One region of the Mesorhizobium sp. P2_E6 genome, then DNA from elsewhere that is predicted to be linked to it. Evidence: riboswitches for the same ligand, from Rfam matches in the RefSeq annotation. Region 1 holds a riboswitch; the other holds the start of a gene.
What was found. A riboswitch is a leader RNA that binds a small molecule or an ion and turns the genes downstream of it on or off. The one in region 1 is predicted to bind S-adenosylmethionine.
Positions count from the first base shown of each region.

Region 1 (6,445 bases):
TCCAGACCTTCATCGGTCGCCGGCCGATCGCTGCGTTCGGCAATTCCGACGGCGATCTTGCAATGCTGCAATGGACCTGTGTCACGGACGGCCCCCACTTCTGCCTCTATGTCCACCACACCGACGCGGAGCGGGAATGGGCCTACGACAGGACGTCGTCCATTGGCCGGCTCGATAAGGGCCTCGACGAGGCCGCCAAAGGTGGTTGGACGGTCGTCGACATGAAGGCAGACTGGGCTAAAGTGTTTTCGTTCGAGCCCTGAGTTGGCCACACGGGCATTGCATCAAGGACGACGCGACAAGCCATGACAAAACTTGCCGACACCGAAAGAACGCTCGCCGGCTCAACGCCGGTCAGTTCACCCCAGGTTTGGATTCCCGGCGGCACGTTCCTCATGGGATCTGACAAGCATTATCCGGAAGAGGCGCCAGCGCACCGAGTGACGGTGGGCGGTTTCTGGATGGACATTTGCACCGTTACCAACCGCGACTTCGCGCGCTTCGTCGAGGAAACCGGATATGTGACGGCGGCCGAGCGGCCGGCGAACCCGGACGACTACCCCGGTTGGCAGCCGGACATGCTTGCGCCTTCGTCGGTGGTGTTCATCAAGGCTAAGCAACAGGTCGATCTTCGCGACCACTACAATTGGTGGGTGTATGTGCGCGGCGCCAATTGGCGTCGTCCACGCGGCCCGGCGAGCTCGATCAAGAAGCTTGCCGACCACCCTGTTGTCCATGTGGCCTATGAGGATGCCGAAGCCTATGCAAAATGGGCCGGCAAGGAGTTGCCGACCGAGGCCGAATGGGAGTTCGCTGCGCGTGGCGGGCTCGAGGGTGCCGAGTTCGCATGGGGTGATGAGTTGACGCCGGGCGGCAAGCATATGGCCAATATCTGGCAGGGCGAGTTCCCTTACCGCAACACGCTCGATGATGGGTTCGAATATACGGCGCCGGTCGGTTCGTTTCCCGCCAACGGCTACGGCCTGCACGACATGGCCGGCAATGTCTGGCAATGGACGACCGACTGGTACCAGGAGCATAGCCGGATCGACAGCCCGTGCTGCACGATTGACAACCCGCGAGGCGCCAGGCGCGAGGACAGTCTCGATCCCAGGCAGCCAGCGATCAGGATACCGCGCAAGGTGATGAAAGGCGGGTCGCATCTTTGCGCCCCGAATTATTGCCGGCGCTACCGCCCGGCGGCGCGAATGGCTCAGCCGGCCGACACATCGACCAGCCATCTGGGTTTCCGTTGCATCGCGCGGTGAGGGCCGACGCTAGTATCGCCCGCCGGGGATGGTCCAGTATGATCAGCAATAATGTCCGCTACGCCCTGTTAATGGTCGTTGAGACGGCCGCGGCGATATTCCTGTTTTTGACGATTTTCCCAATGTTCCGGCAAGTGATCACCCAATTGGGAGAACCACAGGATATCAGTCCCTACGAGCAGTCCGCGGTGGTTTGTGGTGCCCTCGTTCTACAGACCTGCTACTGGGTCAGGTTTCGCTGGGTTGCGATCCCCGCACCGTTTCGCAATGCCTTAGTCAGGCATTTGTTCCTGTTTGCCAGCCGGGTCAGCTTCTTCTTTGGAGGCGCTTTGTTTTCGGTTTTCTTTTTCCGCCACGTGCCGGAACTCGATCAATTTCCTTCTTTCATTCAGGGAGCAGTCAAGCTGTTGGAAGTCCTGCTGGTTCTGTTCAGCCTGTTTTGCTATTCGCTCGAAATAGAACGGTTGGGCAGGGCAAGGGAAGACCATTTCGCTGCATCCGGCCGCAGCAGATAATTCAGGCTGGCCAAATCCAGAATTCCTTTGATGGACGGCTTATGATCCATATTGGTCGCAGGAGACCCGATATGGGCATTACCACGCCCGCCGGATTCAAATGGACTGCAACACTGCGGCATCGCAAGCAACGTCGTTGCGGCCAAGATGGGCGCCAGCGAAATGGCACCTTTCTGGCTAGTTCGTCCCAGAACCGGACCGTCCCCTTCTGATGCGGTGGACGGCTCTCCTCCCTCCCTGCGGGTATGTTCGCGGGATCAGAGATGGAGGAGCGCTATGATGAGCAACGTTATGACGATTGGTCTGGATATCGCGAAGTCCGTGTTTCAAATCCATGGCGTGGATGCGGCGGGCGAGGTTGTCGTTCGCAGGAAGCTGACCCGCGGGCGCGTGCTAGGGTTCTTCGAGAGGCTACCAAGATGCCTGGTCGGGATCGAGGCCTGCAGCTCCTCGCACTATTGGGCTCGCGAGCTCATCGCGCGAGGCCACGATGTTCGGCTGCTGCCGGCACAATATGTGAAGCCCTATTTGAAGCGTCAGAAGAATGATGCGGCCGATGCAGAGGCCATTTGCGAGGCGGTGACCCGACCGACCATGCGCTTCGTTCCGGTAAAGTCGCCCGAGCAGCAAAGCGTGATGATGCTGCACCGGGTGCGGTTAATGCTCAACCGCCAGCGCACGCAGATATCGAACGCGATGCGATCCCACCTGTCCGAGTTCGGGGTCGTGGCGCCGATCGGGCGGAATGGAATCGAGCAACTGCTCATGGTCATCAATGACGAAAACGACACTAGAATACCCGCTGACGCACGGCTATGCCTGCGAATGCTGGAGGCACAGCTCCGGGTCGTGAAGGAACAGATCCTCGAAAACGATCGCCGGGTCCGCGCGAATGCGCGAGAGACCGAACTCGGGCGCAGGCTGATGGAGATCCCCGGGGTCGGTCCGCTGCTGGCGAGCGCGTTCATAGCGACCGTCGCCGATCCGCATGCGTTCAAGTCGGGACGCTGTCTATCGGCCTGGATCGGGCTCGTTCCAAAGCAGAACTCGAGCGGAGGCAAGGAGAGGCTCGGCAGCATCTCCAAGGCTGGTAATCGCTACCTGCGACAGCTGCTCGTGGTCGGTTCTATGGCGGTCATCCGCTATGCCGAGCGGAACGGAACCAGGAGGCCATGGCTTATGCAGTTGATGGCGAGGCGAACGACCAAGGTTGCAGCGGTTGCGCTGGCCAACAAGACAGCCCGGATGGTTTGGGCATTGATGACAAACGGCGGGCGCTACAGGGAGCCGGACATTCGCATAGGATAGACAGGGCGAGCGATCGCCGACGAGGTTGGAAAGGGCGCACAGGAGCTAATGCACAAAGCCGGTTGAAACCGCCGGATCAGGAAAACCCACTGGGGCCGTGCACCTCGAGTGCGTGCTTACGATCGGGACCTGAGCCGCGCGTATGGCATTATGGCCAGCGGCACATGAAAGGCCGCACCTACAGGTCGGATACATGGCCGCACCAACCAGCGACTGCAAAAGCCTCAAAAAATCCCTTGCCAACGGAGAGCCGTCCATACACGGCCCCACTTCGGTCATTTGCTGCCTGTCCCTAAGGGCCGCTCATGGCGCAAGGCGGTCGTCTACGGGGTACGTTCCGAAGGTCTGCACCTGACGCTACTGCTCGTTTTGCAGATAAAGCCGAACAGCAGCTTTCCAACCGATCTCCCCCACAGGCGGCAGCGGATGGCGGTCGGCACCAACCGGGTTCATCGGCAGGTGGGGATGGGGAGTGGCTTGTGGGGCCCACCAGCAGGCCGAATAGCTGAGGCGCACGACACCGTCGGTTGCACTGAGACAGCGGCTCTGCTACTGCCAACCCACATCCAGAGAGGGCTTCGGCCCCGCCAACCAGCCTTGACCGGCAACGGTGGTGACAATGATGTGGCCTCTCTCGAGGCAACAGTAGGTCTCTCTCCAGATGCGTGTGTGAATTCTGGAGTTTTCTTATGCTCTCACGACGTGGTTTTTTGATCGGAGCAGGCAGCCTGCTCACAGCGGCGTTCGTCAAGGACGCGCGAGCGTTCGTTGGTAGGACCGGCCAGCCCCTGCTCGCGTCCCCGGCGCAGGTCGCCGAGACCATGTTCTGGTATGACAGTGGCGAGCAGGGCTATCTGTTGACTGTCGGCCATTGGACCTTCTGCCCCCGCCGCCAACCTGGCGGGAGTTCTTCATCAGCGAGGGCATCGCACACGAGGCTGAGGCCGAACATCGCGCCATTTGGGAGATACACGAGATCGATCCCGGAGATTACGATGACGACGTTGACGGATTTTTCTGGGAGACCCGGTTCGATCTTGAGACGGGTCCGACTGCCAAGGCCTACCGCCTGCTGAAGAAGCTGGACCTCGGCCCAAAGCTCCAGCGCGGGAGCGATGAACCCCATCTAGTATTCCGCGATGGTGATGTCGCCAACGACGATAGCAGATGGGTCGATGCACGTGACGAACTCACGCTATCCCTCCTGCAGGCTCGGCTGATCGATCTGAAGCTGCCAATCCGAATTGCAGAAGGAATTTGAGGGGCCGACATGATAGGCGACAAGCCGACGCCGACCGCCAGCGCGCGGAGTCCCGGTATCGTGCCCTACTCGTGCCGGTACTGTGGCTGGGTGACCGAGGTGCCGAGCGAGGCCGGAGCACGTCTCTGTGTGCGGTGTGTGCGTTTCGAGGGTGATGTGCATCCGGCTATGACAGGAGCGCGGATTTCGGCACATAGCGCCCGCATCATGGGCATGATCAAGAACAAGGACTGAAGTTAGTCGAGACTGCAATCGTGCGTCAGATAGCGGATCGACCCGGGGCGGCTGCCTGACGGCGGGGGGCGGGGGTGGCTTTGTGGGCCCCCTGTCAAACTTCGCTGACTGACACCCATTCGCCGTTCTGCTTGTGGTGGAAGATCGTGCCCCTGGCGGCACAGTCGTTGCGGAAGTAGCTATACCATTGCGGGTTGCTCGGCCGCGCCCGGTGCTTGCATTGGTCGGATTCGCCGCCGGTGATGATCTGATCGATGCGCATAAGCGAATGTTGGGCTGGGTCCAGCGGATCGTAATGCGTGTCGCGCGGCCGAAACCAAGAGCGCAAGCCGTCCGGTATTGGCGCCGCCCGCGCGCGGATCTCGCCGAGCAGCGGCTCGGCCGATACGAAGGCGAATATCGGACGCAGATTCCTTTTAGCCTCGATCAGCGCCGGGACGTTCAGATCCCAGCGCTTTTGATCCTCGCAGGTGGTGCCGATCGCGACGAAGATGCGAGGTATGCCGCTCGGTGACGTATGGGCGGATATCGCCCCCGATCAACTCTCAGGCCCAAGAACTGCTTGGCTACACCACACAAAAACCTCTGGCGTTGCTGGAGCGGATAATCGGCCTAAGCGCGAAGCCGGGAGATGTAGTGCCTGATCCGTTCTGCGGCTGCGGAACGGCCATCGAGGCTGCCCAAAAAGCTTGAGCGCAGATGGATCGGCATCGATGTAACCGGGCGACGCACCTTCCCAATTGCGGGGAATGCCTTCAACGTCAGCGCAAATATTTCTGCTTAGTTTCATGCCCTTTAATCGGCGTTCAACGACATCAATCGCTAGCGCGTCTCTTTGAGGATGACCCGCATGATTTCCGTGGGCTTTGACCTCGCGTCCAACTTCGCACAATTCAGGAATTGTTCGACGGCAAGAAATTGGATCGCCGCCCGTCGTGCGGACGCGCGACGGCTCCCGCGCGTACCGACACCAGAGGAAATCAGAGAATCACGAGGTTCCGACGGCCTTGCCACAAGGCGTCCCGCCAGGAGAAACCGTGCCTCTTACATCGACGCCTTGAACGGCCCGATCCGGCTCCAACCACGGAATTTGCCTGTCTGGTGTCAGACGACATACGCCCGCGAATAAGCACGAAGCCAACCAGCCAGACCGGCAACACGACAACCAGATCGCCGATCAGGGTCGTTTTGAGGAAGGAGAAAGCTTGTCGCGTGTTTAAGCCTTCCTATGCTTACAGGCGGCGCACGATCCGCCTGCCGTGGACTTCCGCAAGCAAATCAGCCTTTCCTTAGCCGGCTGGCGTGTACCAGATCGGCGATGTGTAGGCTCGTTCCTGCGTGGTCATGGTCACATCCGGCGACATCTTGATGCCAAAGTATTTCGCGTCATAGGCGGGCCAGCGCGGCGTCGGGATCTCAATGACGCGGCCATAGTAGAAAGCCCGCTGGGACGGATCGAAATTGGGGTCCTTCCATACGGCACTGAGCTCTGGCGCTCCGATCGTGTTGGTCCATGTGGCATTGGCTACGTCGACCGTGTCGCCAACCGGCGGCAGCTTGCCGTCGGTGCCCGGCTTGCGGTCGCCGGACCAGGCGACATCGTACACCTGTTCATGCACCTCGCCGGCGGCGTCCAGCCAACCTTTGACGATCTGATAGCGGTCGAGATTGGCGCCGATCGGATCCTTCAATGCCGCAACCAGGAAGGTCGGCACCTTGCCCGCTGGCGCCTGCTTGAGGTCGCCGCCCATCGGCACGCCCTTGGTGTAACCGGCGATGGCCGGGCTGCGGGTATTGGCGTCGGCTTCGACGAAATCGAAACCGCCGAAGAACCGAACTGCCATCCGCGGCCCGGTCGT
Region 1 covers NZ_JBFUEQ010000001.1:999,631-1,006,075, forward strand. Annotated here, with positions in the region: gene AC1D08_RS04675 (HAD family hydrolase) at 1-263, shown strand, start outside; gene AC1D08_RS04680 (formylglycine-generating enzyme family protein) at 306-1,268, shown strand; gene AC1D08_RS04685 (hypothetical protein) at 1,307-1,783, shown strand; gene AC1D08_RS04690 (IS110 family RNA-guided transposase) at 2,063-3,091, shown strand; SAM-I-IV-variant riboswitch at 3,649-3,748, shown strand; gene AC1D08_RS04695 (hypothetical protein) at 3,787-3,963, opposite strand; gene AC1D08_RS04700 (hypothetical protein) at 3,963-4,352, shown strand; gene AC1D08_RS04705 (DUF5131 family protein) at 4,681-5,115, opposite strand; gene AC1D08_RS04710 (DNA methyltransferase) at 5,097-5,279, shown strand; gene AC1D08_RS04715 (DUF3604 domain-containing protein) at 5,876-6,445, opposite strand, start outside.

Region 2 (6,445 bases), on a different contig from region 1:
AAGCTCTTGCGCCCGCGCCAATGTCGCGGCACTGCGGGTCGAGATGGCGACGTGACGGGCGAGGCCCTCGCGACGGATGACGCGGGCCAGTGACGAGCCGATCAGGCCGATGCCGACCAGCGCGATCTTTTCAAACATCGGTGATGTCATGGTGTTCTAGCTTTTCAGGAATGTCGTGAGAGCGGCGACCACGCCGCGATTGGCCTCTTCGGTGCCGACGGTCATGCGCAGCGCGTTGGGAAAGCCGTAGCCGGAAACGCGCCGCAGAATATAGCCGCGCGCCGTCAGATAATCGTCCGCCGCGGCGGCCGAATGGTTCTGGTCGTCGGGAAAATGGATCAGGATGAAATTGCCGACGCTTGGCGTCACCCGCAGCCCAAGCTTGCCGAACTCCTCGCTCAACCATGTAAGCCACGTTTCGTTGTGCATCACGCTGCGTTGGACGTGGTCGCGGTCACGGATCGCGGCGATGCCGGCCTCGATCGCCGTCGCATTGACGTTGAAGGGGCCACGCACACGGTTGATGGCATCGACGATGTGCATCGGTGCGTACATCCAGCCGATCCGAGCCCCGCCGAGGCCGATCTTGGAGAAGGTGCGGGTCATCACCACGTTCTCGGCCCCGCCGACCAGTTCGATGCCGGCTTCATAGTCGTTGCGGCGAACATATTCGGCGTAAGCCGCGTCGAGCACCAGAAGCACATTTCCGGGCAAGCCGGCATGCAGGCGGCGCACTTCCTGGAACGGCACATAGGTGCCGGTCGGGTTGTTGGGATTGGCAAGGAATACGATTTTCGTGCGCGGCGTGACGGCGGCCAGCATCGCATCGATGTCGGCACGCTCATCGGTCTCCTTGACCGCGACCGGAGTTGCGCCGGCCGACTGGATGTAGATTTTGTAGACCATGAAGGCGTGTTCGGTGAAAATCGCCTCGTCGCCGGGAGCGAGATAGGTTTGCGCCAGAAGGCCGAGAATTTCGTCGGAGCCGTTGGAACAGATGATGTTCTGCGCGTTGAGACCATGCACCTCGGCGATCGCCTCACGCAGCCGCCTGGCGGTGCCATCGGGATAGACGTCGAGCTTCGCAGCAATCTCCCGCGCGGCCTCGATCGCCTTCGGCGACGGACCCAGCGGATTCTCGTTCGACGACAGCTTGTAGACCTTGGCGACGCCGGCGGGCGCGGTGCTCTTGCCCGGCACATAGGCGTCGATGTCCATGATGCCCGCGCGCGGGGTTGGACGTGCCTTGTCCGGTGTCTGGCTCATGTCGCAAAATCCGTCGAGAACGCTTCCGTCTGGAAGCCGCAGCGGAAATACAAGCCACGGCCCGCAATGTCGAGAGGTGGCAACCTCCGGACCGCGGCTGGCCGTTGACGCGGGCGCGCCACAGTCCTAGAAGAGGTACGAAATTCCGTGGTGATTTGGCCGGTCGGCTTGCAGCCACGTTAAACAACTTGCTAAAGGGCCGTTTGCATCCTGTAACCGGCTTTGCGACTGCAATGCCGGTTTTTTGTTGTCCGCGCCGGCCGGACACCGCATCGGCCTCGAATTTCGAAAGCACCGTGCGGATTCAAAGTGTGAGATGGATGCAATGGCCGCTCTGCGCGCTGGAAAAACCAACAACGAGGCTGACCAGCCGTCGAGCCCGGTGCTGCGCTTTGGGCCCGACAAGCCGCTAAAGCTCGATGCCGGCACCCTGCTGTCGCCGTTCCAGATCGCCTACCAGACCTACGGCACGCTGAACGACGCCCGTTCCAACGCCATCCTCGTCTGCCATGCGCTGACGGGCGACCAGCATGTCGGCAGCACCAATCCGGTGACCGGCAAGCCGGGCTGGTGGGAAGTGCTGATCGGCCCCGGCAAGATCATCGATACCAACCGTTTCTTCGTCATCTGCTCCAACGTCATCGGCGGTTGTCTGGGCTCCACCGGCCCGGCCTCGACCAATCCCGCCACCGGCAAGCCCTATGGGCTCGACCTGCCGATCATCACCATTCGAGACATGGTGCGCGCCCAGCAGATGCTGATCGACCATTTCGGCATCGAAAAACTGTTTTGCGTCCTCGGTGGCTCGATGGGCGGCATGCAGGTACTGGAATGGGCGTCGAGCTATCCGGAGCGCGTCTTCTCGGCGCTGCCGATCGCCACCGGCGCGCGCCATTCCTCGCAGAACATCGCCTTCCATGAGGTCGGCCGGCAGGCCGTGATGGCGGATCCGGACTGGCATGGCGGCAAATATTTCGAGCACGGCAAGCGCCCGGAAAAGGGCTTGGCGGTGGCGCGCATGGCCGCCCATATCACCTATCTGTCGGAAGCTGCCCTGCATCGGAAGTTCGGCCGCAATCTGCAGGATCGCGAGGCGCTCACCTTCGGCTTCGACGCCGACTTCCAGATCGAGAGCTATCTGCGCCACCAGGGCATGACCTTCGTCGATCGCTTCGATGCCAATTCCTATCTCTACATGACGCGGTCGATGGATTATTTCGACCTCGCCGCCGACCATGGCGGCCGGCTGGCGGATGCGTTCGCCGGCACGAAAACCCGCTTCTGCCTGGTGTCCTTCACCTCGGATTGGCTGTTCCCGACCGAAGAGAGCCGCTCGATCGTTCATGCGCTCAACGCCGCCGGCGCGTCGGTATCCTTTGTCGAGATCGAGACCGATCGCGGCCACGACGCCTTCCTGCTCGACGAGCCGGAACTGTTTGCCGCCATCAATGGCTTCATCGGCTCCGCGGCACGGGCGCGAGGACTCGCATCATGAACGTCACCCGCAACCAGCGCGTCGACCTCGAAGTCGTCGCTAACCTCATTCCGCCACAGTCGCGCGTGCTCGACGTCGGTTCAGGCGATGGCTCGCTGCTCGAATTGCTGCAGGACACCAAGCAGGTCGACGGCCGCGGCCTTGAACTCTCGCAGCGTGGCGTCAACGAATGCGTGGCGCGCGGCTTGAGCGTCATCCAGGGCGATGCCGACAAGGATCTCGAGTTCTATCCCGACAAGGGCTTTGACTTCGTCGTCCTGTCGCAGACCCTGCAGGCCACCCGCAACCCGAAGCTGGTTCTCAAGGAACTGCTCAGGATCGGCAATCGCGCCATCGTGTCCTTCCCCAATTTCGGCCATTGGCGGGTCCGCATGTCGCTGTTCCTCAATGGCCGCATGCCGGTGACCACGGACCTGCCCTATTCCTGGTACGACACGCCCAACATCCATTTCTGCACCATCCGCGACTTCGTCAATCTGTGCGACGAGCTTGGCGCTACCGTGGAAAAAGCAACCGCGCTCGACGCCAATGGCCAGAAGATCGGCCTGTCGATGCCATGGTGGTTCTGGAACTTCTTCGGCCAGCAGGCGGTGTTCTTGCTGAAACGGTAATCCCGCCGCACCATTGTCGACTTCACGCCTGGTCAAGGACATCCGTGGCCTTATGCGGATGCTCAACGCCATCAACGAAGATCACGTCGGCTTCCGAGTTGTCGGTCCGCAACGTCAGTATCGCCTGATAGGCGGCCGAGTTGTACCATCCGCGCACGTGTTGCCTGTCGGGAAATTCGATGATGATCAGGTGGCCCTGCCAATCGTTTTCGATGACCTCGACCTCGCCGCCATGGACCAGAAAACGACCGCCGAAAGGGGCCAGCGTGGCATCGATCTTCTGCAGATATTCGACGATCTGCGGACCCATCCGGGCTTGGCGCATATGGGCAACGGCGTAAGCAGTCATGACAGTACTCCCTCTGGAACCGAAGCCGAGCAGCCGGCCTCGCGACGGCAATCTGCCCAAACACCTGCCGCGATGCGATTACGTCTGACGTAGTGGAATGCATCCAGATTATAGACGCGTCATTCATCGCAAGGGCGATTCGCAAGCATAGGGCGCGGCAATGGTGTTGCAGTTGAAGCGCTAGATAGTGGAATTCGTCGTTTCACGCGCATTGAGCAGCATCCCGGTGGGGTGACAGGTACGTCTGTTTTTTGTAGCGTCGTGGCCAATACGGGGGATATGGAAGGCCGATCCATTTGACCGTCCTGAAGATCGAAAGACCTGGCAGGAAGCGTATTTTTTACGCTGGAAATGGCTGACGCAGTATGACCCGGAAGACAGAGCACGCTCCTCTCATCACGGTCATCACGCCGACTCACAACAGGCGCGAGGCGGTATTGCGCGCCGTGGAAAGTGTAATTTCCCAGAGCATGCCGAGGTTCGAGCATATTGTCGTCGACGATGGCTCGACGGACGGAACCGCGGCGGCACTGGCCAGCATTCGTGATCCGCGACTGATCTATGTCGGCGCGAAATGGCGAGGCGCCAATGCCGCCCGCAATGCAGGCATCGAGCGCGCGCAGGCACCCGTCGTGACGTTCCTCGATTCCGACGACGTCTATCTGCCGCACAGGCTCGAACGGACCCTGACCTGGTTCGATGCCAATCCGGCGCTCGAAGTGCTGATCAGCTCTTATGTCTCCCTGAAGGGCGGACGCGCCACCGATTGCATCAATCGCGATGCATTCCTAAACTCTGCCACGCTGGAACGAACGCTGGTCGCGGAGACAATCTTGATCGCGGGATCGGCGATAACAGCCCGCCGCGAGGCGTTGCTGGCCATCGGCGGCTATGACAGCGACATCGCCAGGATGCAGGATCGGGAATTGCTGCTGCGGCTTGCCCGGCGCTTTGGCGCGCAATTGTCTCAGGACATCGACTGGACGAAGCACAATTCGGAGAATTCGATTTCGCGACGTCGCGACGGCTATGTCGAAGCCTATGCGAATCTGATGCGCAAACACCCGAATATTGCCCGCTCCTACCCGCATATCCCGCCCTACATGATCACGCGGCAGATCATTTCCGATATTCTGAAGTGCCGGATTCCGGAAGCCTTCTCGGGCTACATGGCCAACCGCTCGTCGAAAGATCTCGGCTACTCGCTGCCCGAACTGATCAATGGCTATGTCTATGGCCGGCGCTGGCGTCGCGACCTTCACCACGAGTTTCGGCAGAAGTTCGACGCCCGTCCGGCCTGACTGCTGTCACTACGACGAAGCTATCGGTCGAGCTCCGGAAAATACGGGTCCGAATAAAACCGTCTGTCCCGCTCGCCTTTCAAGCAGTCGACAGGCGCAGCAGTGTCGACGGGGATGTCCCTCGTCCCATCTTGAATGCCGCTCACTTCGAGGACCAGCTTGCGCCGGATGGCCGTAGAAAATTCGGCGGCAGCGTAAATCGGCAGCACAAAGGAACCAGGCCCTCCGGTCACGCACTGCGCATAGTACTGGTCGAGATGGCTGAAGGTTGGTGACGGATTGATCAGAATCGGCAGGCCGTTGATGACGATGCCTTTGGCAGTTGCCGCATCGCGCGTCGCGGTGACCGGCGGCCCGATATTGTTGGGACCATCGCCTGATATATCGATGACGCTGCGTTCGCCCTCGAAAGAAGTGCGATCGAAAATCTCGGTGCCGAAAGCCAGTGCAGTGGAAATCGAAGTGCCGCGGAAGCTGCGGAACGGCCGGGCCGCGACCTTGTCGGCAAAGCTGTTGGCGCTCTCGGCGCTGTCGATGATTTGCCAGTCGATGATCGCATCGTCGCGCACCGTGCCGGCCCATTCGAAATAGGCGAGCGCGATGCGGCCCGTCTTGCCGGCGCGGACAGCCTGGATGAAATCGGGATGCCGCAGCGCCTCGACATAACCGGCGCGCTGCAGGGCAAACTCCTTCTCGTCCATCGACAGCGAAATGTCGACCGCCAGCACCAGCTCGACATCGACCGCCAGCGCATCCGGCGGCGGGGCGGTCGGAGTAGCCTGGGCACAGGCAAGACAGGCAAGCAGGCGTAAAGCATCAAGCATGGCCGACGCCAGAGTTGTTTCTTCGCGAAATCTTCCTTCGCGATCGCGGCAAAATAAAGCTTGGAGCCCGTAACCGGGGAAAACAGCCTATTTCTTGCGGCGGGCGGCCGCCGGCGGCGGGTCGATCGCACCGGCCCTGACGCGGACAGGTTTCAGCGCCTGCGCACCGGTATCCTTGACGATCGTCAACGCGCGGGGAAAGAACTGATTGTTGTGCAGCCCGCGTCCGATGTTGAGGATCGCCGTCTCGGGCAAGCGCTTATCCAATGTCGAAAGCACGCGCCGCAGCGAGGGCCCGTCGAACGCGTCCAGGGCTTCGTCGATGATCACCCATTTCGGCTGCCGCAAGGCGAGCCTGGCGAAGGCCAGCGAACGCTGTTCGTCATCGCCCAGCTCATGCTCCCAGCGCGCGCTGCGGTCGAGTGAGGATGACAGCCGTCCAAGCCCGACTTCGGCAAGCACCGCCGAAATGTCGGCGTCGCTCGCCGGCGCAGGTCCGTTCGGGTGATCGAGGACCTCGCGCAGCGTACCGGTCGGGAAATACGGCACGCGCGGCACGAATATGGGGTTTTCTCCCGCAGGCAGGCCGATCCGCCCAC
Region 2 covers NZ_JBFUEQ010000006.1:376,286-382,730, reverse strand. Annotated here, with positions in the region: gene AC1D08_RS17775 (prephenate/arogenate dehydrogenase family protein) at 1-150, opposite strand, end outside; gene hisC (histidinol-phosphate transaminase) at 157-1,266, opposite strand; SAM riboswitch at 1,404-1,481, shown strand; gene metX (homoserine O-acetyltransferase MetX) at 1,592-2,761, shown strand; gene metW (methionine biosynthesis protein MetW) at 2,758-3,372, shown strand; gene AC1D08_RS17755 (DUF1330 domain-containing protein) at 3,395-3,721, opposite strand; gene AC1D08_RS17750 (glycosyltransferase family 2 protein) at 4,087-5,022, shown strand; gene AC1D08_RS17745 (DUF1194 domain-containing protein) at 5,043-5,846, opposite strand; gene AC1D08_RS17740 (ABC transporter ATP-binding protein/permease) at 5,934-6,445, opposite strand, start outside.
Region 2: linked by a shared signal. The riboswitch ahead of metX (homoserine O-acetyltransferase MetX) and the one ahead of AC1D08_RS04700 (hypothetical protein) in region 1 are both predicted to bind S-adenosylmethionine.